One region of the Delftia sp. GW456-R20 genome, then DNA from elsewhere that is predicted to be linked to it. Evidence: predicted binding sites of a transcription regulator. Region 1 holds the regulator's gene; each other region holds the start of a gene.

What was found. Region 1 encodes HrcA, which represses chaperone genes, less so after heat shock. Its sites were predicted from a motif close to TTAGCACTCNNNNNNNNNGAGTGCTAA; they were not measured.
Region 2: rpoH (RNA polymerase sigma factor RpoH) is a predicted target of HrcA. The motif match lies at 3,216-3,242, and genes of this name have one in related genera.
Region 3: A4F85_RS26925 (co-chaperone GroES) is a predicted target of HrcA. The motif match lies at 2,542-2,568, and genes of this name have one in related genera.

Annotation. Positions count from the first base shown of each region.
Region 1 is NZ_LWCN01000005.1:352,816-360,145, forward strand. It holds gene A4F85_RS25585 (FecR family protein) at 1-1,337, shown strand, start outside; gene A4F85_RS25590 (CHASE2 domain-containing protein) at 1,365-3,734, shown strand; tRNA gene A4F85_RS25595 (tRNA-Arg) at 3,815-3,891, opposite strand; tRNA gene A4F85_RS25600 (tRNA-Ile) at 4,069-4,147, opposite strand; gene hrcA (heat-inducible transcriptional repressor HrcA) at 4,215-5,219, opposite strand; gene A4F85_RS25610 (NAD kinase) at 5,250-6,146, shown strand; gene recN (DNA repair protein RecN) at 6,149-7,330, shown strand, end outside.
Region 2 is NZ_LWCN01000004.1:2,364,899-2,372,228, forward strand. It holds gene A4F85_RS15885 (acetate--CoA ligase family protein) at 1-214, opposite strand, end outside; gene A4F85_RS15890 (enoyl-CoA hydratase/isomerase family protein) at 219-1,010, opposite strand; gene A4F85_RS15895 (tripartite tricarboxylate transporter substrate binding protein) at 1,044-2,021, opposite strand; gene A4F85_RS15900 (IclR family transcriptional regulator) at 2,298-3,086, shown strand; gene rpoH (RNA polymerase sigma factor RpoH) at 3,273-4,217, shown strand; gene A4F85_RS15910 (Bug family tripartite tricarboxylate transporter substrate binding protein) at 4,315-5,307, shown strand; gene A4F85_RS15915 (sterol desaturase family protein) at 5,327-6,073, shown strand; gene A4F85_RS15920 (fatty acid desaturase) at 6,070-7,005, shown strand; gene A4F85_RS15925 (StlD/DarB family beta-ketosynthase) at 7,021-7,330, shown strand, end outside.
Region 3 is NZ_LWCN01000005.1:666,634-673,963, forward strand. It holds gene A4F85_RS26915 (FecR family protein) at 353-1,426, opposite strand; gene A4F85_RS26920 (RNA polymerase sigma factor) at 1,423-2,163, opposite strand; gene A4F85_RS26925 (co-chaperone GroES) at 2,656-2,946, shown strand; gene groL (chaperonin GroEL) at 2,993-4,636, shown strand; gene A4F85_RS26935 (aminotransferase-like domain-containing protein) at 4,746-6,023, opposite strand; gene hglS (2-oxoadipate dioxygenase/decarboxylase HglS) at 6,135-7,330, opposite strand, start outside.

The sequences.
Region 1 (7,330 bases):
ACGCATTCGTCGCCGTGCGCCTGGCCGATGGCTCCCTGGTGCGCGTGCAGTCGCAGTCCGATGTGGTGCTGCGCCAGATGCGCCGCAAGGGCCGTGCCGGCAGCCTGCAGTCCGTGCTGGACCTGCGCGAGGGCGGCGTCGAGGCCTCGGTGCCGCCCGAGCCCGGCAACGCACAGCGCCGCTTCGAGATCCGCACGCCCGCTGCATCGACCAGCGTGCGCGGCACCCGCTTCCTGGTCCAGGCCGATGCCGCCGGCAGCACGGCGGCCGCCGTCGATGAAGGCACCGTCGCCGTGGGCTCCGACGCCTCAAGCGCGAACACTGGTGATGCGCTGCTGCGCCCGGGCCAGGGCGTGGCCGTGGACGCCAATGGCCGCGTGGGCGAGCCCCGCCCCATGCTGGGTGCGCCCGACATCACGGCGTGGCCCGCGCTGGCGGAAGACGCCAACTGGATCAGCCTGCCCCTGCCCGGCTTGCCGGGCGCCGTGCGTTACCAGCTACAGCTGTCGCGCGATGCCGACATGACCCAGGTGCTGCGCAGCGCCAGCTTCCAGGCCACGGCATCGCCGCTGCGCCTGGCGGGCGTGGAGGACGGCGACTACGTGCTGTCCCTGCGCGGCATCGATGCCCAGGACATTCCGGGCGCCGCCAGCCGCCGCGCCCTGCGCGTCAAGGCCCATCCCGTGCCGCCGCTGTATGAATCCCCCCAGGCCGACGCCACCGTGGGCCTGGGCCGCGCCAGCCTGCAATGCACCCAGGTCGTGGGCGCCGCGCGCTACCGCATTCAGGTCGTCTCTGCCGATGCGCAGGCCGGCTTTGCCGAGCCCGCCATCGATGCACGCGACCTGAAAGACTGCACACTGCCCGCCACCACGCTGGCCCGCCTGCCGGCCGGACGCTATCTCTGGCGTGCCGCCAGCATTCGCACGCTGGCCGATGGACAGCCCGACCAGGGCCCGTTTGCCGCAGCCCAGGCCATGCGACTGGCGGCCGTTCCTCCCCAGCCCTCGGCCAGCGCGCTGCAGCTGGGCGACGGCCCGGCCGAAGGCAGCCGCCAGATCCGCTGGAGCGGCGAGCCCGGCCAGCGCTACCACGTGATGGTGGCGCGCGACCAGGAGTTCACCGCGCCGCTGGTGGACCTCTGGACCGACCAGCCGCAATGGAGCACCGAGGACCTGCCCGCAGGCAGCTACTACGTGCGCCTGCAGATCGAGGATGCCAACGGCCTGCGCAGCGACTTCTCGGCCGCGCGCCAGTTCCGCACCGGCAGCTGGATCGTCGATGCCAGCGGCGAGATGATGCATTCGGGCAACGGAGAGCGCCTGCAGCGCCAGTAACCGTGCCCGTTCATTCCCTGACCGCGCTTGTCCACCCAGCCGCCCCTGCCTGACAGCCCCGCCACGCCGGCGCAGCCAGCGCCTGCGCGTGGCCGTGGACTGCGGCGGGACTGGCTGCTGCTGGCGGCGGGCCTGCTCTCCCTGGTGTTCTGGCTCAGCGGCGACGGGCAGCTCGACCGCATCAACGGCTTCGTCCAGGACACGGCCAGCTGGCTGCACCGGCCCAAGGCATCGCAGGACATCGTCATCGTCGCCATCGACGATGCCAGCATCGACGCCATTGGCCGCTGGCCCTGGCGTCGCGCCCTGCACGCCGGCCTGCTGGAGCGCATCAGCCAGGCACCGCCGCGCGCCATAGGCCTGGACGTGATGCTCAGCGAGGAAGACCTGGACTATCCCGGCGACGACCTGCTGCTGGCGCGCGTTCTGCAGCGCAGCGGCCGCACCGTCTTGCCCGTGGCGCCAGGCAGCGGCCCGCTGCCGGCCTTCGCACAGGCGGCAGCGGCGCTGGGCCATACCCAACTGCCCGTGGACGCCGATGGCGCGGTGCGCGGCTTCCATGCCATAGAAGGCAGTGCGCAGCAGCCCTGGTGGCACATGGCGCTGGCCCTGCACTGCGTGGGCGAGAACGGCCGCGCATGCGCCCGCCCGGAGCCCGTGCCGCCCATGGACCCCGACGCACCCTCCTGGCAACGCCGCCAGCAGGAGATCATTGCCTTTGCACAGGCCAGGCCGGAGCAAGGCGCCAGGGACCGCTCGCCCTTCACCACCTATTCCTACATCGACGTGCTGCGCGGTCGAATTCCTGCAGCGGCATTCCGCGGCAAATACGTGCTCATCGGCACGACGGCCACCGGCCTGGGCAGCCGCTTCACCGCACCGCTGGGCACCAGCGCGCGGCCCATCTCCAGCGTGGAGATGCTGGCCCATGTGCTCAACGGCAGCCTGCAGGGCTCGCATGTGCATCCCGCGTCGGCCACGCTCAACCGCGCGCTCAATGCGGCAGCCGTGCTGCTGGCCCTGCTGGCCCTGGCCTGGCTGGGCCCGTCGGGCGGCATGCTGGCCTGCGCGCTGCTGGCCCTGGCCTGCCTTTCGCTGGCCGGGCTTGCACCGCGCCTGTGGCAGGTGCAGACAGCGCCTGCAGCCGGCCTGCTGGGCCTGGCCCTGGCCTATCCGCTATGGAGCTGGCTGCGCCTGCGCGCCGCCGCGCGCTTTCTGGCGCTGGAGCTGCGCGACCTGCAGGGGCAGGGCCTGCCCACCGCGCTGCGCCTGGGCGGCGACCTGCTGGACCAGCGCATCGCGGCCGTGGAGCAGGCTTCGCGCCAACTGCGCGCCCTGCACCATTTCGTCAGCGAAAGCCTGCGCCAGCTGCCCTCGCCCACCTTTGTCTGCGACCGGCAGGGCCATGTGCTGCTGGCCAATGCCGCAGCCCACGCCTATGCACGCAGCCTGGGGCATGGCCTCAGGGCCGGCGATGCCCTGCCCCGGCTGCTCGATGGTCTGCGGGCACTGGACACGGCAGCCGGCGCATCCGCCGGCCAGCCCTTGCTCACGCCCGAGACACTTGCCGCCCACGGCCTGCCGCCCAGCAGCGAGGGGCGCGACCCCATGGGACGCAGCCTGATGCTGCTGACCCAGACCTTCGAGGCACCGCCGACCACGGGCTGGCTGATCACCCTGGTCGATATCAGCGATCTGCGCAGCGCCCAGGCCCAGCGCGACCAGGCCATGCAGTTCATCTCGCACGACATCCGTGCGCCTGTGGCATCCATCATCACCTTGCTGGAGATGCAGCGCGGCGCCGTACAGGCGCCCGACCTCGGCCTCCTGCTGCCGCGCATCGAAGGCTATGCCCAGGCCTCCCTGCAGCTGGCCGACGATTTCGTGCACCTGGCACGCGCCCAGCAGCAGGCGCTGCGCCGGGAACGGCTGGACCTGGGCCTGGTGCTGGACCAGGCCGTGGAAAGCTGCTGGGCCCAGGCCTCTGCGGCCCACGTGCAGCTGGAGTTCCTCCTGCCCGAACAGGAATGCCCCGTGCTGGGCGATGCGGGCATGCTCCACCGCGCGGCCGTCAACCTGATCGGCAACGCCATCAAATACGGAGCGCGCGCAGATCAGGCAAACCCCGCCACGGTGCAATGCCTGCTGCAGCAGGACGCAGGCCATTGCCGCATCACCATCCGGGACCACGGGCCCGGCATGGATGGGAAGGCCGTCGCCCGGCTGAGCCAGCCGTTCGAGCGCCTGGACCATCACCAGCACCTCGACGGCGTGGGCCTGGGCCTGGCCTTTGTGCGCACCGTGGCCGCCCGACATGGCGGGCAGCTTGAGATAGAAAGCACGCCCGGCCAGGGCAGCGCCTTCAGCATCGTGCTGCCGAAAGCGGAACAGGCCTGACTGGCATCCCAGGGATGCGGATGCAAATGCAGAAAACGAAAAAGCCCTGAAGTCTTTTAACTTCAGGGCTTTGCGTTTTTTGGTGCGGCTGGCAGGAATCGAACCCACGACCCCTTGGTTCGTAGCCAAGTACTCTATCCAGCTGAGCTACAGCCGCAACGCTTCGCATTGTAGCAGCGGGTTTTGGGGCTCCCGGACAAAAGCGCCATATTTCTGCAAAAAACCCGGCAGCCGCATTCCCCGGCAACCGGGCGATGGCATGCCATGCGGCAGCCGTGCGCCCAGCAAAAAAGCCTGCCGCCCGGAAAGGCGGCAGGCTTTTCATACCAATGGATGGTAGGGCCTCCCAGAGTCGAACTGGGCACCAACGGATTATGAGTCCGCTGCTCTAACCAAGCATGAGCTAAGGCCCCTGATTCACCAAGGCAGCACGGATGCAGGCCATGGCAAACAACTATTGTAGAGCCTAACCCGCAGGACTCAGCGCTTGTGACTCAGCGCATTGCTGACGAGCTTGGAGGTGATGTCCACGATCTGGATCATGCGGTCGTAGTGCATGCGGGTGGGCCCGATCACGCCCAGCGTGCCCACCACCTTGCCGTCGAGTTCGTAGGGCGCGCTGACCACGGACAGCTCCTCGAAAGGCACGACCTGGCTTTCACCGCCGATGTAGATGCGCACGCCTTCCGCCTGGCTGGAAAAATCCAGCAGCCTGAGGATCTGGGTCTTTTGCTCGAACAGGTCGAAGGCGCGGCGCAGATTGCCCATGTCGCTGGAGAAATCGCTGACCGACAGCAGGTTGCGCTCGCCCGCGATGACCACGTCCTCCTGGGCGCTGGTCATGGCCTCCGTGCCGATGTTGACGGCCGCCTGCATGAGCGTGGCCACCTCGCCGCGCAGCAGCTCCACCTCGCCCTTGAGGCGCTCGCGCACCTCTTCCATGGCCAGGCCCGCGTAGTGGCTGTTGAGGAAGTTGGAGGCTTCGATCAGCTGCGAGGACGAGTAGTCCACGTCGGTGAAGATGACGCGGTTTTGCACGTCACCGTCGGGCGATACGATGATGACCAGAAAGCGCCGCTCCGACAGCCGCACGAATTCGATGTGTTTGAACACCGAGGTGCGGCGCGGCACCAGCACCACGCCCACGAACTGGGAAAGGCTGGACAGCAGGTTGGCGGCGTTGGCAATGACTTTCTGCGGCTGCTCGGGCGCGAGCTCGGGCGTCACGATATCGGCACGGTCTGCAGTGAGCATGGTGTCCACGAACAGCCGGTAGCCCCGGGCGGTCGGAATGCGGCCCGCCGAGGTGTGCGGGCTGATGATCAACCCCAGGTCTTCGAGGTCAGCCATCACATTGCGTATCGTGGCAGGCGACAATTCAAGCCCCGACGCACGCGACAGGGTTCGCGAGCCCACAGGCTGGCCGTCAGCGATATAACGCTCGATCAGCGCTTTGAGCAACAACTTGGCACGTTCGTCGAGCATGTGATGATTTTAATGATGTAATTTCCAGAAATGACGTCCACGTTTCGCCACGTTGCCTTGATCGGGAAGTACCACGCTCCCAGCGCAAGCGCCCCGTCCGAGAATGCCAGCAACGCGCTTGAGCGCATTGCGGACTTCCTCAGGCGCCAGGGCTGCGAAGTCGTGCTTGATACCCAATCGGCCCTGCACGCAGGGCTCACAGACTACCCCACCCTCGATGTCGATGGCCTGGGCAGGCATTGCGACCTGGGCTTGGTCGTCGGCGGCGACGGCACCATGCTCGGCGTGAGCCGGCACCTGGCGCAATACGGAACGCCCCTGATCGGGGTGAACCAGGGCCGCCTGGGCTTTGTCACCGACATTGCGCTGGAGGACTTCGAGGCCACGCTCACGCCCATGCTGCAGGGCGAATACGAGGAGGACCTGCGTCCTCTGATGTGCGCCCGCGTGATCCGCGACGGCCAGTGCGTGTTCGAGGCCCTGGCCATGAACGATGTGGTGGTCAACCGCGGCGGCACATCGGGCATGGTGGAGCTGCGCATCGAGGTGGGCGGCCGCTTTGTCTCCAACCAGCGCGCCGACGGCCTGATCGTGGCCACGCCCACGGGCTCCACGGCCTATGCGCTGTCCGCCGGCGGACCGATGATGCATCCGTCCATCCCCGCCTGGGTGATGGCACCCATTGCGCCGCACAACCTGTCCAACCGCCCCATCGTGCTGTCCGATGCCAACGAGGTCACGATCGAAGTCGTGGCCGGGCGCGATGTCAGCGCCAATTTCGACATGCAGTCCCTGGCCTCGCTGCAGCACGGCGACCGCATCCTCGTGAGCCGCGCCCACCACAGCGTGCGCTTTCTGCATCCCAAGGGCTGGAACTACTTCGCCACGCTGCGCAAGAAACTGGGCTGGAACGAGGGAGGCGCCTGACCATGGCGCTCAAGCGCATCGTTCTGCGCGACTTCGTGATCGTGCAGGCCCTGGATCTGGACTGGCATGCGGGCTTCACCGTGCTGACCGGGGAGACCGGCGCCGGCAAATCCATCCTGATCGACGCATTGCAGCTGGCCCTGGGCGCCCGCGCCGACGCCGACGTGGTGCGCGAAGGCTGCACCCAGGCCGATATCTGCGTGGAGTTCGACGGCTGCGCGCGGCTGCGCCCCTGGCTGGAGGCCGCAGGCCTGGCCTGCGAGGACAGCAGCCTGCTGCTGCGGCGCACGGTGGACACCCAGGGCCGCAGCCGCGCCTGGATCAACGGCACACCAGCCACGGCCACGCAGCTGCGCGCCCTGGGCGAGCAGCTGATCGATATCCACGGCCAGCATGCCTGGCAAAGCCTCACGCGGCCCGATGCGGCGCGCGCGCTGCTGGACGCCTATGCCGGCATCGACAGCCGCGAGGTCCAGGGCTGCTGGAGCCGTTGGTCCCAGGCCCGGCAGGCGCTGCAGCATGCGCAATCCGCCCAGGACAGCCTGCAGCGCGAGCGCGAGCGGCTGCAGTGGCAGATCACCGAACTCGACAAGCTGGCTCCGCAGGCCGACGAGTGGGACGAGCTCAATGCCCAGCACACGCGCCTATCCCATGCCCAGACCCTGATCGACACCGCCCAGACCACGCTGCAGATGCTGGAGGACGACGAGGCTGGCGTGATCACTCCGCTGGGCCGCGCCAGCCACCTGATCCAGAACCAGGAGCACCTGGAGCCCGACTTCCAGAACATTGCCGACGTGCTGGCCTCGTGCATGGCCCAGGCGCAGGATGCGCGCCATTCGCTGCAAAGCTATCTGCGCCGCGCCGACCTGGACCCCGAGCGCCTGGCCGAGCTCGATGAGCGCCTGTCGCTGTGGATGCAGCTGGCGCGCCGCTACCGCCGCACGCCCGATGAACTGCCGGCACTGCTGGCCGGCTGGCGCCAGGAGCTGCAGCAGCTGGACGCCGCCGTGGACATCGAGGCCCTGCACGCTGCCGAGCAATCCGCGCAGCAGCATTACCAGGCCAGCGCCCGGGTGCTGTCGCAGCAACGCGCCCTGGCTGCGCCGCGCCTGTCGCGCGCCATCACCCAGGCCATGCAGGGCCTGGGCATGGAAGGCGGCCTGTTCGAGGCCGCCCTGTCC
Region 2 (7,330 bases), on a different contig from region 1:
CCACGTCGGGTACTTCGGGCAGCGAAGCGATGTCGGGGTAGCAGGTCAGCTCGCCGATGCGCTCCACGCGCGGATTGACGGGAAGAATGCGGCCGGCAAACCCGTGCTTTTGCAGGTAGGCCACCGGGCGGCCCGTGGTCTTTTTCAGGTCGGCAGAGGCGCCTATGACGGCGACGCTGCGCGGCGAAAGCAGCTTGGCAATGGCTTCGCTCATGGCATCACTCCTTGCCGGCCGTCTTGGCCAGGAAGGCCTCCACCGATGCGCGGTGTTCACTGCTGGTGTAGCAGATGCCCTGGGCCTGGCTGCCCTGGGCGAAGACATCGTGCGAAGACAGCTCGAAGCTCTGGTTCAGGATGGTCTTGGTCAATGCCAGCGCGGTGGAAGAAGCCGAGGACAGCTCGCGTGCCCAGGCCTGGGCGTCTGCCACCAAGGTCTCGGCACTGGCCTGGCGGTCCACGATGCCCAGCGCCAGGGCTTCCGGCAGCTTGACCTGGCGGCCCGTGAATATCAGCTCCTTGGCCTTGGCCAGGCCCACGCGGCGCGGCAGGAAGTACATGCCGCCGCCGTCCGGGATGATGCCGCGCAGCACATAGCTCCACGCGAAGCTGGCCCATTCGCTGGCGATCACGAAGTCGCAGGCCAGCGCCGTGTCTGCCCCCAGGCCCGAGGCCGCGCCGTTGACGGCGGCGATCACGGGCTTGGGCATGGTGTGCAGCAGGGCCTGGACATGGTGCACGCGCTGCTGACGCTGCCAGCCGTTGAAGCCCACCTCGCCCGCGGGAGCATTCATGCGCCTTTGCATTCCGGCGATGTCACCGCCTGCGCAGAATCCCTTGCCCGCGCCCGTCAGCACCAGGGCCTTGATGGCCTTGTCTGCCGCCACGCGCTCCAGGGCATCGATGAACTCGGTGCGCATGTCGTCACTCATGGCGTTGCGCTTGTCGGGGCGGTTCAGGGTCACGGTTGCCACCGCATCGGCGACATTCAGTTGGATCAGTTCGTAGTTCATGGCGTGCTTTGAAAACGATCGCAGCCAGTGCGATCAATCGGGATGGATGTTGTTTTGCTTGACGATCTGCGCCCAGCGCTTTTCCTCGGCATGCACATAGGTGTCCAGTTCCGCCGCAGGTCCGGCATTGACCATCAGGCCCTCGTGCTCCAGCTTGCGAACGAACTCCGGCGAGCGGGCCGCCTTGCGGGCTGCGGCGTTCAGGCGGTCGATCACGGCGGCAGGTGTGGCTGCCGGCGCGTACAGGCCGTACCAGCTCTCGACGCGGTAGCCCGGGACGGTGACGGCGATGGGTGGCACGTTCTTGAAGGCCGCAGACGGCTCGGCCGTGGTGACCCCCAGCACGCGCAGCTTGCCGTTGTCGATGAAGGTGGATACCGCCGCCGCCGTGGCAAACATCATGTCCACCTGCCCGCCCATGAGATCGGTGAGCGCCGGGCCTGCGCCGCGGTAGGGCACATGGGTGAGCCGGACCTTGGCAAGGTTGGCAAACAGCTCCCCGGCCAGATGCGCCGAAGTCCCGGCGCCCTGCGAGGCATAGGTCAGCTTGTCGGGACTGGCCTTGGCGGCGGCCATCACGTCCGCCACCGTCTTGTAGGGGCTGGCGGCGGGCACCACCAGCACGTTGGGGCCGCGGCCGATCAGGATCACCGGAGCAAAGGCCTTGTTGCTCCCGTACGGCAGCTTGGCCTGCAACGCCGGATTGACGGCGTGCGCGAACGAAGCCACGACCACGGAGTAACCGTCCGGCGCACTCTTGGCAACGTTGTCGGTGCCGATGATCGTGCCGGCACCGGGCTTGTTGTCCACGATGACGGGCTGGCCCAGGTCCTTGGCCATCTCGGCCCCCAGCGTGCGGGCGATCAGGTCCGTTCCACCGCCTGGCGCAAAGGGCACGACGAGGCGCACGGGCTTTTCCGGGAAGGCTGCAGATGCTGCGCTGCAGACAGTCGCGAGCACGGCAATGAACGCAATGGCCCTTGCACAACGGCGGGCGGCGAAACTGGGCATGGTGTGTCTCCTGGTTCTATGGACAGAGGTCCGGTCACTGCGCCAGCGTTGCGATGACGTTGGCGACTGGCTTGTGAAAGCTTAGGGAAACGCACTGCACTTGTGACCCCCCATATTCCAACCAGTGAAATTCCAAAGCGAGCGCGTCAGAGCCTGCGGCTGCATTTCCCTTGCATTCGGTGGAATACTTGGCTTCCATCAGGCGCCCGTACCCGGGCAGGAAGAACACAGCTTTCGACATCGGGGCAAGCGCGCCCTCCCACCAGCGGCAGCAGCATGACGAACAGGCGATCCCCCATCCTCCATGACAAGCCGGGACAGTCCCCGAGCAACCGCTCCCTGGAAAGAGGCGTCGAAATACTCCGTGCGTTCAGGCCCGGCTCGGAACTGCTGGGCAACAGCGACCTGGCGGAACGCACCGGCCTGTCCAAGGCCACGGTCACCCGGCTGACGCAGACCCTGGTGGGCTGCGGCATGCTGCAGGCCGACCAACCAAGCCGGGCCTTTCGCCTGGCCCCGGCGGTCTTGAGCCTGGCGCACGCCATGCGCACGGGCTCGACGGTGCTGTCGATTGCGGCGCCCCTGATGCGCACCCTCGCCGAGACACGCCGGATCAACGTGGGCCTGGCATGTCCCGACCGGGACGAGATGGTCTACCTGGAATCCATCCGCTACAACCGCCGGATCGTGCTCAGGCATGTGGTCTCGGGCCAGCGCGTTCCCATGGAACTGACGTCGCTGGGGCGCGCCTACCTGGCAGCGGCGCCATCGGCCAGGCGCAAGGCCTTGCTCGACAGCTTCAGGCTCAAGAGGGGCGCCCAATGGCCTGCGCTGGAGCAGCAGATCCAGGCGGCGATCAAGTCCGTGAAAAGCCAAGGCTTCTGCGCCGCATCGTGGCAGCCGGAAGTGGTTGCACTGGCCACGCCGCTGGTGACACCCGATGCCATCTATGTCCTGAACTGCAGCGTCTCCACCACGGAGCCTTTGCCGGCCATCGTGCAGGAGCTGCACCCGGCCTTGCTGCAACTGGGCCGGCAGATTGAAAGCCTGCTGGAAAAACTGTAATGCTCTCCCAGCAATATGCGCCCACCGCTGGCAAGCAGGGTTTCCAAAAATCGCTCAGACTAGGCACAAACGACTTTTGGCACTCCAAAAATGAGTGCAACCGTCTGAAAAACCCACGGAACTTTGGCTTTAGCACTCGGTCATAACGAGTGCTAATATGAAGGAATGGAAGAAAGGAACTCTGCAATGACAAACGCCTCCGGCTCCATTGCGACCACCTTGGCACCCGCTAACCCCTGGGCCCTGGTGCCGCCTCTGGGCAATCTGGATGCCTACATTTCCGCGGTCAACCGCCTGCCCATGCTCACCCTTGAGGAAGAGCAGGACTACGCCCGCAAGCTCAAAGAACACAGCGATCTGGACGCCGCAGGGCGTCTGGTGATGTCCCACCTGCGCCTGGTGGTGTCCATCTCGCGCCAGTACCTGGGCTACGGCCTGCCCCACGGTGACCTGATCCAGGAAGGCAACGTGGGCCTGATGAAGGCCGTCAAGCGCTTCGACCCCGATCAGAACGTGCGCCTGGTGAGCTACGCCATGCACTGGATCAAGGCCGAGATCCACGAGTACATCCTCAAGAACTGGCGCATGGTCAAGGTCGCCACGACCAAGGCCCAGCGCAAGCTGTTCTTCAACCTGCGCTCGATGAAGCAGGGCCTGAAGTCCGACGCCGCCATGGCCGAGGACGGCGCCATGCTGCGTGACACGCTGACCTCGGGCGAGATCGACGCCGTGGCCGAGAAGCTCAACGTCAAGCGCGAAGAAGTCATGGAGATGGAAACGCGCCTGGCCGGTGGCGACGTGCTGCTGGACCCCTCGCCCAGCGACGACGGCGAGCAGGCCTTCGGCCCCATCGCCTACCTGGCCGATGGCGCCCACGAACCCACGGCAATGATCGAGTCGCGCCAGCGCGACCACCTGGCCACCGACGGCATTGCCATGGCACTGGATTCGCTGGACGACCGCAGCCGCCGCATCGTCGAGGAGCGCTGGCTCAAGGTCAACGACGACGGCTCGGGCGGCATGACGCTGCATGAGCTGGCCGCCGTCTACGGTGTCAGCGCCGAGCGCATCCGCCAGATCGAGGTGGCTGCCATGAAGAAGATGAAGAAGGCCCTGGCCGAGTTCGCCTGATGGCCTGACGGCCTGGGCTGACAGGCCGCTTCACGACAAACCCGGATAATCTCCGGGTTTTTTATTGCCCGCAGCCTTTGCGGCCCCCACGTACCCCATGCCCGCCAGCGCCATCTCGCCACTACGCCGCCTCTTCGCCAATGCCTTGGCCACCGCCCTGGCTTCGGCCCTGCTGCCTTGCGCTGCCGTAGCGGGCGATAACTGGCCCAGCAAGCCGCTGCACCTGATCGTCGGCTTTCCCGCAGGATCTTCCCCGGACCTCACGGCGCGCGCACTGGCCGAGCCGCTGGAAAAGCGCCTGGGCCAGCCCGTCATCGTCGAGAACAAGGTGGGCGCCGGCGGCAACATCGCAGGCGAGCAGGTGGCCCGTGCGCGCGACGGCCATACCTTCAGCGTGATGATCAACGGCAACCTGACGATTGCCCGCCTGCTCAACCCCGCGGTGCGCTACGACCCTGTGAAGGACCTGCAGCCCGTCAGCCTGATCGGCGTGGCGCCCCTGGTGCTGGTGGCTCCGGCTGGCGCGCCCGAGGGCCGGGCTTTCCTGGAGGCCGCGGCCCAGGCCGGCAGCCGCTGGAGCTACGGTTCCCCAGGCGTGGGCACGGTGGGCCACCTGGGCATGGAGCTGCTCAAGAGCCGCTCCGCGCTCAGGCCCGAACACATTCCCTACCCCGGCTATCCGCAGGTGTTCAACGCCATCCAGGGCGGCGACCTGCAGCTGTCCATGCTGCCGCCCGCGCTGGCCATGGCCCAGGTGCAGGCCGGCAAGCTGCGCGGCGTGGCCGTGACCTCGGCCGCGCGCAGCCCGCTGGCGCCGGGACTGCCCAGCCTCAAGGAGCTGGGCGTGGGGGATTTCGATCTGGAGATCTGGAACGCCGTGGCCGCGCCCAAGGCCATGCCCGCCGCCCATGTGCAGAAGCTGGCCGAAGCGGTCAGCGAGATCGTGCGCTCGCCCGAGATGCGTGCACGCCTGGCCGCCCAGGGCTGGCAGGCTGTCGGCAGCTCGCCCGAGGGCCTGGCCCTGCGCATACGCCAGGACGTGACGGCACTGGGCCGCATCATCCGCGAACAGGGAATCCACGCGCAATGACGTGCTCGATCACACTGCCATGACCGCTGCCCAAGCCTTCACCGAACTCAACGCCTGGCAGGTCATGGCCTGGGGCCTGCTCTTCTTCGGCGTGCTGTACACGGCCGGCGGCTGGGGCATGATGGCGCTCACGCGCTGGCTGCAGCGGCGCGGCGTGGGCCGCGTGCTGGACACGCGCCCGCTCAAGCCCGACCAGTTGCGCCGCGAATGGCGCCAGTCGCTGCATTCGGTGCTGATCTTCGGCATCGGCATGATCGTGCCCTGGGGCCTTCTGCAATTGGGTTGGGCGCGGCTGGAGCCCGATGCAGGCCCCTGGCGCATTGCCATCGAAATCGCGGTGCTGCTGATCTGGAACGATGTGCATTTCTGGATCAACCACCGCCTGCTGCATACGCGGCTGCTGGGGCGCTTTCATGGCGACCACCACCGCTCCATCGTCACCACGCCGTGGTCCACCTACAGCTTCCATCCCATCGAGGCGCTGATGCTGGGCAACGTCATCCTGCTGCCCATGGTGGTGCATGACTTCAGTTTCTGGTCGCTGGCCTCGGTGCCGGTACTCAGCCTGCTGCTGAACGTCATAGGCCACTCCAACTATGACTTCTTTCCCGGGGTGTCCGACACGCATGCGCTGGCCGCCAGCCGGCGCCACCATCTGCACCATGCCCGGCCCAATGGCAACTACGGCTTTGCGCTGGCCTTCATGGACCGGCTGATGCGCACGCGCGTGGCACTGCCCGCCACGGCCCGGCCCAGGACGGAATGAGCCGACCGCCTGCTCGCCACGTCCAGCCACGGCTGCCCCGGCTGCGCCACTGGCGCGACCTGCAGTCGCTGGCCTATCTGGTGGCGCTGCCGCTGATCGTGTGGTGGCAGTGGCAGCATGGCTGGAACCTGTGGCTCTACGGGATTGAGCTTTTCCTCACGCTGGGCGTGGGCGTCATCCACCACAACCACACGCATTTGCGCATGTGGCGCGGGCGCTGGGCCAACCGCTTCACCGACTACTGGCTGACCCTGCTGCAGGGCCACCCGACCTTTGTGTTCTGGCCCGCCCATGTGGCCAACCACCACCGCTTCCGCCACGGCCCGCGCGACATGGCACGCACCTACCGCTTCGGCGGCGACCACAACCATCTGCTGGGCTACCTGCTCCACCCGCTGCAGGCCGGCTGGGTGCTGTACCCGCTGTTCCTGCGCTGGCTGGGCCAGTTGCGGCGGCATTGGCCCGGCGCCTTTCGCTACTGCATGGGCCAATACCTGCTGTGGCTGGGCAGCTGGGCACTGCTGCTGTCGCTGGATTGGCAAAAGGCCTTGCTGCTGGTGATCGTTCCCCAGTTGCATGGCCTGCACTGGCTGCTAGCCACCAACTACCTGCAGCACGCCCATGCCGATGGCCGGCCGCTGACGCGCAGCCAGCGGATGGACAGCGTCACGCCACTGAACTACGCGCGCAATTTCGAGGGCTGGGTCAATCCGCTGCTGTTCAACATCGGCCTGCACACGGCCCACCACGAGCGGCCCCAGGCCCACTGGTCCGAGCTCACGCGCCTGCACAGCGAACACTACCGCCAGCGCGTGGCACCTGCGCTCAACGAAGGCGGACTGCTACCCTACATGGCCCGCGTCTTCGTGCTCGGCACGGTCTGGCCGCCGGCGCGCACGCGTGCGCAAATGCCTCCCGGAACATACGACTGATACGACCCTGAACCCATGCCCGTCGCCTATTCCAACGTCTATCTGCATGCCGCAGGCATGTTCCTGCCCGGTGAACCCGTGGACAACGCAGGCATGGATGCCTACGTGGCGCCGCTCAACCGCCTATCCGAGCGCCTCAAGCGCCGCATCCTGGCCGAGAACGGCATTGTCCAGCGCCACTACGCCATAGACGCCGAAGGCCGCACCGTCCACAGCAACACGGCCATGGCCGCCCAGGCCATCCATGACTGCCTGGCACAGGCCGGGCGTGCGCTGGGCGATGTCGGCTTCCTGGCCAGCGGCTCGTCGGGCGGCGATGCGCTCA
Region 3 (7,330 bases), 310 kb from region 1:
ACAGACCGCGCACGGTGCGCGGCCAGCTTCCCATTGTTGTTCTCGAAACGTTCCCTCGACTGACCTTGGTACATGACCTGTAGCTCCTGGATTCCTTGTGCGTACGACGACGGCAGGCCCAGGGCAGGAAGGCGGGTACGCCCGCTTGCCAGATCAGGCGGGGGCGTAAAGGACAGCCAACTGCGCGGGGATGCCGCTTGCTTGCGGCCGTTGGCTGGGAATCAATCAGAAAGCGGTGATTGCTCATTTCCGTGGCTGGCAGCCCCGGGGCGCAGAAATTCCTCGCCCCTACCCATGAAGAAGCAGGAAAAGGCAAAACCAGAGAACCCGACAGAATGAAACAATTTGTATCTCAACGAGAACCGATCAGCCAGCCACCCTCGGCGCGCCGCTGCACGCGCACGCTGGCTACGCTGGGCAGGGCCAGGAGGAAGCGTTCCGGCTCCTCCAGCGCAAGCAGGCCCGAAACAGTCACGGCCTGGAGCGCAGGGCTCTCTATCTCCACCGGCTGGCCGAGGTAGCGCGACAGTTCATCCGCCACATGCCGAAGCGTGGCGCGCTTGAAGTAGATCTGCCCGGTCCGCCATTGCGCAACGTCTTGCGTTGCCACTGAAAGGCTGCGGCGGCGCCCGCTGGCGGGATCGATGGCCACACCCGCACCCGGGCCCATGGCGAGCACGGGGGCTTCGGGATGGGTCTTTGAGCGCACCTCGACGCGCCCTTCCTGCACCTGCACCACGAATTCCGGCGGGCCTGCCCGCACATTGAATGCGGTGCCGACGACGCGCACCTGGCTGCCGCTGCTGTCCACGGTGAAGGGCTTGCCGGCATCCGCCGCGACCTGGAAGAAGGCCTCGCCCTGGTCGAGTACGGTTTCGCGCCGGCGGGGGTAGTAGCGCACCTGAAGTCGGCTGTTGGCATTGAGCGCCACCTGCGATCCATCGGGCAGGTCGATGCGGCGAAGTTCGCCGGGAGCGGTGGCGATATCGACCGCATAGCTGGCGGTGTTGTCCCAGCGGTGCCAGCCGTACCCGGCGGCGACCACGGCGAACAGTGCTGCGGCGAAGGCCGATGCCATGGCGGGTCTGCGCGGCCGGTCCGCGGCCCCTGCAGCACTGCTTGGCTGCGGCGCCGGCCTGCCGGCGCGCGGCGCTTCGCGGGCGGCAGCCGCTGGCGGGTTGCTCCCGTAGACCGCCGGGAACATGGCCTTGAGTTGCTCCGCTTCACGCCAGGCGCGGCCGACACCGTCCATGGCCTCGCGATGGGCCGGGTCCTGCGCCAGCCACTCGTCGAGAGCGCGCTCGTCCGCGCCCGACCAGCCGGGCTGCTGGCGACGCACATACCACTCGCCCGCGCGATGGTTGAGCCCAAGCACCTGCTCGGGCGGGAGGTCCTGCAACCGGGAATGGCCTGGCTCTGCGCTCATGCTCTTTTGCCCTGCGCCGGTGGGGCGGCGCATTCGTCGTCGTTGTCTTCTTCGGCGTCCAGTGTGCCCTGCAGGGCCTGCAGGCGCCTCATCTGAGTGGCACTTGCGAACAGGATGCGCGTCTCGCAATAGCCGACGGCCCGGCCCAGGTGCTTCACCACCATCCGTGTACTGATCCCCATGCAATCGGCGGTTTCCTCAACGGTGCGCCCCTCGATCCGTTGAAGAATGAAGGCTTCGCGCTGCCGCGGCGGCAGTTCCTGGATCGCCTCGTGCAGCCGCGTCAGCCGCTGGCGGCTCTCGGCTTGACGCTCGGTGTCTCCGAAGCCCTCGGCAGAGATGGCAAGCAGCTCTTGCTGGCAGTCGTCATACGGAACACTCTGGAGCCCGTGCGCCTCCGGGCCCTTTTCCCAGTCGCGTGCCGCCACGCTGCGCACGGTCTGCCGCAGATAGGGCTGCTCCTGCCCGGGCTCGAGATTCCTGCCCGTGGCGGCCACCCGCGCGAACACTTCCTGCGCCGCGTCCTCGACCGCTGCAGTGGTTCGAAAGTGTCGGCGCAACATGCGCATCACAGGCGTGCGCCAACGCGTATAGAGCGCAACCAGGGGAGCCTCTGGAGTCTGGCGCCCAGGTATCGGCTCACCCCGCGCTGCGGAGACCGGATTGCGTTTCATCCCCTGGCCTTTGCGCCCGGGAGGAATGCAGCAGCCGACCGTGAACCCGCAAGGGCACTGCATTCGTCAGTGATGAAAGTCTGGAGGTGAGGCACAACGCGCAGATGGGCAACCGATCCGTGGCGCCGGGGGCCCCACGCATCGGATGGACAACGACGGGGAGGGGCGCCCTGAACATGTGCGCAGATCGCATGAATTGATGAATGAGATTCATTCCCATTCTAGCGCCTGGACATCCCTCAACCAAGACTCTGGCCCCCAGCGGCGCGCCGCAGGAACTCCATCGGCGCGGGCTCCGCAGATGCCACGTCTTGCCATAGTGCTGGCCGAGCGATGAGCCAACACCCACCGGGAATCCGTGGCGCAAAAGCATGTGAGGCGTCGTTACACACTGCGGCACATCGACCCTACCCCTTGAATCCTGGCCGAATTGCCTTATTATTAGCACTCGTTGGGTATGAGTGCTAACAGTCCTCTGTCCCACATTGCTTCGAATGCCGGCCCGCCGGGCCGGCAAGTCTTTGTTTCAACTTTGTTGATGATTTAGGAGTTGGTATGAACCTGCGTCCCCTGCACGATCGCGTGATCGTGAAGCGCCTCGAGAACGAAACCAAGACGGCTTCGGGCATCGTGATCCCCGAGAATGCCGCCGAGAAGCCCGACCAGGGCGAAGTGCTGGCAGTGGGCCCCGGCAAGAAGAACGACAAGGGCGAAGTGATCGCTCTGAACGTGAAGGTCGGCGACCGCGTTCTGTTCGGCAAGTACAGCGGCCAGACCGTCAAGGTCCATGGCGACGAACTGCTGGTGATGAAGGAAGACGACCTGTTCGCAGTCGTCGAAAAGTAATCCGCGCTTCGAAACCGCACTTTCCAACTGAATCCGGAGAATTGAAATGGCAGCAAAAGACGTAGTTTTCGGCGGCGAAGCACGCGCCCGCATGGTTGAAGGCGTGAACATCCTGGCCAATGCGGTCAAGGTCACCCTGGGCCCCAAGGGCCGCAACGTGGTGCTGGAGCGCTCCTTCGGCGCCCCCACCGTGACCAAGGACGGTGTCTCGGTCGCCAAGGAAATCGAACTCAAGGACAAGCTGCAGAACATGGGCGCCCAGCTCGTGAAGGAAGTGGCCTCCAAGACCAACGACATCGCCGGTGACGGCACGACCACCGCCACCGTGCTGGCACAGGCCATCGTCCGCGAGGGCACCAAGTACGTGGCCGCCGGCCTGAACCCCATGGACCTCAAGCGCGGCATCGACAAGGCTGTCGCCGCCCTGGTGGAAGAGCTGAAGAAGCAATCCAAGGCCACCACCACCTCCAAGGAAATCGCCCAGGTCGGCTCGATCTCCGCCAACTCCGACGAATCCGTGGGCAGCATCATTGCCGAAGCCATGGACAAGGTCGGCAAGGAAGGCGTGATCACCGTTGAAGAAGGCAAGTCGCTGGCCAACGAACTCGACGTCGTCGAGGGCATGCAGTTCGACCGCGGCTACCTGTCGCCCTACTTCATCAACAACCCTGAAAAGCAGGTTGCCCTGCTGGACAACCCCTTCGTGCTGCTGTTCGACAAGAAGATCAGCAACATCCGTGACCTGCTGCCCACGCTGGAAGCCGTGGCAAAGGCCGGCCGTCCCCTGCTGATCATTGCAGAAGACGTCGAAGGCGAAGCCCTGGCAACGCTGGTGGTCAACACCATCCGCGGCATCCTGAAGGTTGTGGCTGTCAAGGCTCCTGGCTTCGGCGACCGCCGCAAGGCCATGCTGGAAGACATCGCCATCCTGACGGGCGGCAAGGTCATCGCTGAAGAAGTGGGCCTGGCGCTGGACAAGGTGACCCTGGAAGACCTGGGCCAGGCAGTGCGCATCGAAATCGGCAAGGAAAACACCACCATCATCGACGGTGCTGGCCAAGCTGCTGAAATCGAAGCCCGCGTCAAGCAGATCCGCATCCAGATCGAAGAAGCCACCAGCGACTACGACCGCGAAAAGCTGCAAGAGCGCGTGGCCAAGCTGGCTGGCGGCGTTGCCGTGATCAAGGTTGGCGCTGCCACCGAAGTCGAAATGAAGGAAAAGAAGGCCCGCGTTGAAGACGCCCTGCACGCTACCCGCGCTGCTGTGGAAGAAGGCATCGTGGCCGGCGGCGGCGTGGCTCTGCTGCGTGCCAAGCAAGCCGTGGGCGACCTGAAGACCGGCGATGCCGAGCAAGACGCCGGCATCAAGCTGATCATGAAGGCCATCGAAGCGCCCCTGCGCGAAATCGTGGCCAACGCCGGTGGCGAGCCCTCGGTGGTGGTCAACGCCGTGCTGAACGGCTCGGGCAACTACGGCTTCAACGCTGCCAACGACACCTACGGCGACATGCTGGAAATGGGTATCCTGGACCCGACCAAGGTGACGCGTACGGCCCTGCAGAACGCCGCTTCCGTGGCATCGCTGCTGCTGACGACCGAAGCCATGATCGCCGAGTCTCCCAAGGCTGAAGGCGGCCCTGCCATGCCCGACATGGGCGGCATGGGTGGCATGGGCGGCATGGGCATGTAATTGCCCTCCGCAACCGGGCAGGCCTTGCGCCATGCCCGGTTCGCCCAGCAAGACAAAGGCCGCCCTCGGGCGGCCTTTGTCATTGCATGAACGCTTTTGCCTATGTCTTTCAGGACACGGCCTGGCCCCAGGCTCGGCCCAGGCGGGCCACGGCCTCGGTGATCTGGGGCACGGTGGGCGCCGCATACGACAGGCGCATGCACAGGCCGGCCTTGTCTGCCGCATCGGCCGGGAAGAAGGCCTTGCCCGGCACATAGAGCACGCCCTGCTCCACCGCTGCCGTGAACAGCGCACGGGCCAGGGCCTGGGAATCGCCCGCAAGCCGCTGCGGCGGCAGCAGCTGGGCCCAGACGAACATGCCCCCCGCAGGCCGCACGAAGCGGATCTGATCGCCCAGCGCCGACTGCATGCCAGAACACAGCGCATCCATGCGCGCCGCGTACTCGGCGCAGGCCTGGGCCAGCTGGGGCGCATAGCGGCCCGAGCGCAGATAGTGCGCGGCGATCATCTGCGCCAGCGGCGAGGTGCACAGATCGGCCGTCTGCTTGGCGATGGTGCAGCGGCGCAGCAATTGGGCATCGGCCAGCATCCAGCCGATGCGCAGCGCAGGCGCCACGGTCTTGGACAGGCTGGACAGGTAGACCACGGGATTGGCCTGGGCGCCGCACAGCGCCAGGCCCGTTTCGTAGATCGACGGTTCGCGCTGGCCGGTAAAGCGCAGCTCGCCATAGGGGTCGTCCTCGACGATGACAAAGCCATGCTGGCGCGCCAGCGCCACCAGGGCCGTGCGCCGCGCCGCGGGCAGCAGGGTGCCGCCCGGGTTAGAGAAGTTGGGCACGGTATAGAGCAGCTTGGGGACACGCGCATGGGGCCACTGCGCCAGCAGGCGGGCCAGGGCCTCGGTGTCCAGGCCCTGCTCATCCGTGGGCACGGCAACGACCTGTGCCTGGGCCAGCTTCAGCGTCTGCAACGTGGCCGGGTAGGCGGGCGCCTCGACCAGCACCGGATCGCCGGGCTCGACCAGCACCTTGACCAGCAGGTCGAAGGCCTGTTGCGAGCCCGTGGTCACGATCATGTCGGCCGGCGTGCAGGCAATGCCGCGCGTGGCGCACAGCGCGGCCAGGGCTTCGCGCAGCGCAAGCTGGCCTTCGCTGGCGCCGTACTGCAGGCTGGTGGCGGCATCCTGCTGCAGCGCGGCCATGGCGGCCTGCTGCAAACCTTCGGCATCGAACAGGCTGGGCGATGGATAGCCTCCGGCCAGCGAGAGCATGCCGGGACGGCTCAGGTAGGGAAACAGCTCGCGGATCGGCGAGCCTTCGGGCTGTGCGAACAGCGGGTTGAACAGATGGGCGGTGGGCGACGACGCGCCCTGGTCTGCGGTGCTCATGAAGGCCTCCGGCAAATGGCAAAAACAAAGGGGCGCACGCGCAGGCCTGGCGCCTGTGCATGCGCCCCGGGGAAGGGGATCAACGGTGGCGGGCTCAGCCCGGGTCGGCGCTTATGCGGCGACCTTGGTGGCCTGGCCGCGCAGCGCGCTGCGCAGCTGGTCGATGGAGCGCTGCTGGGCCTGCTCGTACAGCGCGATCTCGTCATGCACGCGGGCACCCAGGTCGGCCTCGAAGGCCTGCTGGGCCGCATGGGCCGCGTACTGCTTTTGCTCTTCGCCGCCCAGGTTGGACTGGAAGATGCCGGCCGCGCTCACGGGCAGGAAGTCTTCGTAGACGATGGGCTCGGCCTGGGCCAGGCCGCGGGCGATCAGGGCGTCCAGGTCCGACGCGGCGGCCGCTGCGGCCTCGCCTGCGGCCAGGGCGGCTCCCTCGTCGCTCAGCGTGAAGCGGTAGAAGGCCAGGTCTTGCCGGCGCAGCTGCTCATGGGTGTCGGGGAAAGCCTCGAAGACCTGGGCCAGGCGGCTGCCGTAGTCCGGCGCGGCACTGCCTGCGCTGCCCATGTCGCGCACCTGGGCCAGCAGCTGGTCGTAGAGCGCGCGGCCCTTGCGCGTGAGCGCCACGCCGCGCTGCTCGATCTCGCCGAAGCGCGCCGTGTGCGAGCCTGCGCCCGTGGCATCGCCCGCAAAACGCACGGTCTCCTTGAGCGCCTTGAAGCTGGTCTGGCGCAGAAGGATGGGGCAGGCGCGGCGCGGCGGGCCTTCGACCACGTCCTTGGCGTCCATGCCGCGTGCGGGCATGGCGGCCTGGGCCGCGTCGATGTCCAGCGTGCGCGGCGTCAGGTGGTTGATGTGCGGGCCCTTGAAGCAGACCACGTCGGCGATCAGGCGGTGGGCCTTGTGCAGCGCGTCGTAGGTGGTGCCGTCCACGGTGGACTCGCTATGCCAGCGGAAGGTCTCCAGTGCCTCGCGCACGAATGCGTCGGCATCGGCGTCGGCCAGGCCGCCATGGGCTTCGGCCTGGGCGATCAGCGCCAGCGCGCGTTCGGTGAAGATGCTGCGTTGCGCCAGGATGGCGCCCGCCTGGGCCCGCAGCGCCTCGTCGGCAATCAGGTCCAGGCGCAGCAGCGAGGTGAAGACGCGGAAAGGGTTGGCCAGCAGCGCCGCATCGCCCACGGGGCGGAAGGCCGTGGAGTGCACGGGCACGCCGGCCACCGACAGGTCGTAGTAGCCCACGGGCTCCATGCCCATGATGGCGAACAGGCGGCGCAGCATGGACAGCTCGGCCGCCGTGCCCACGCGGATGGCGC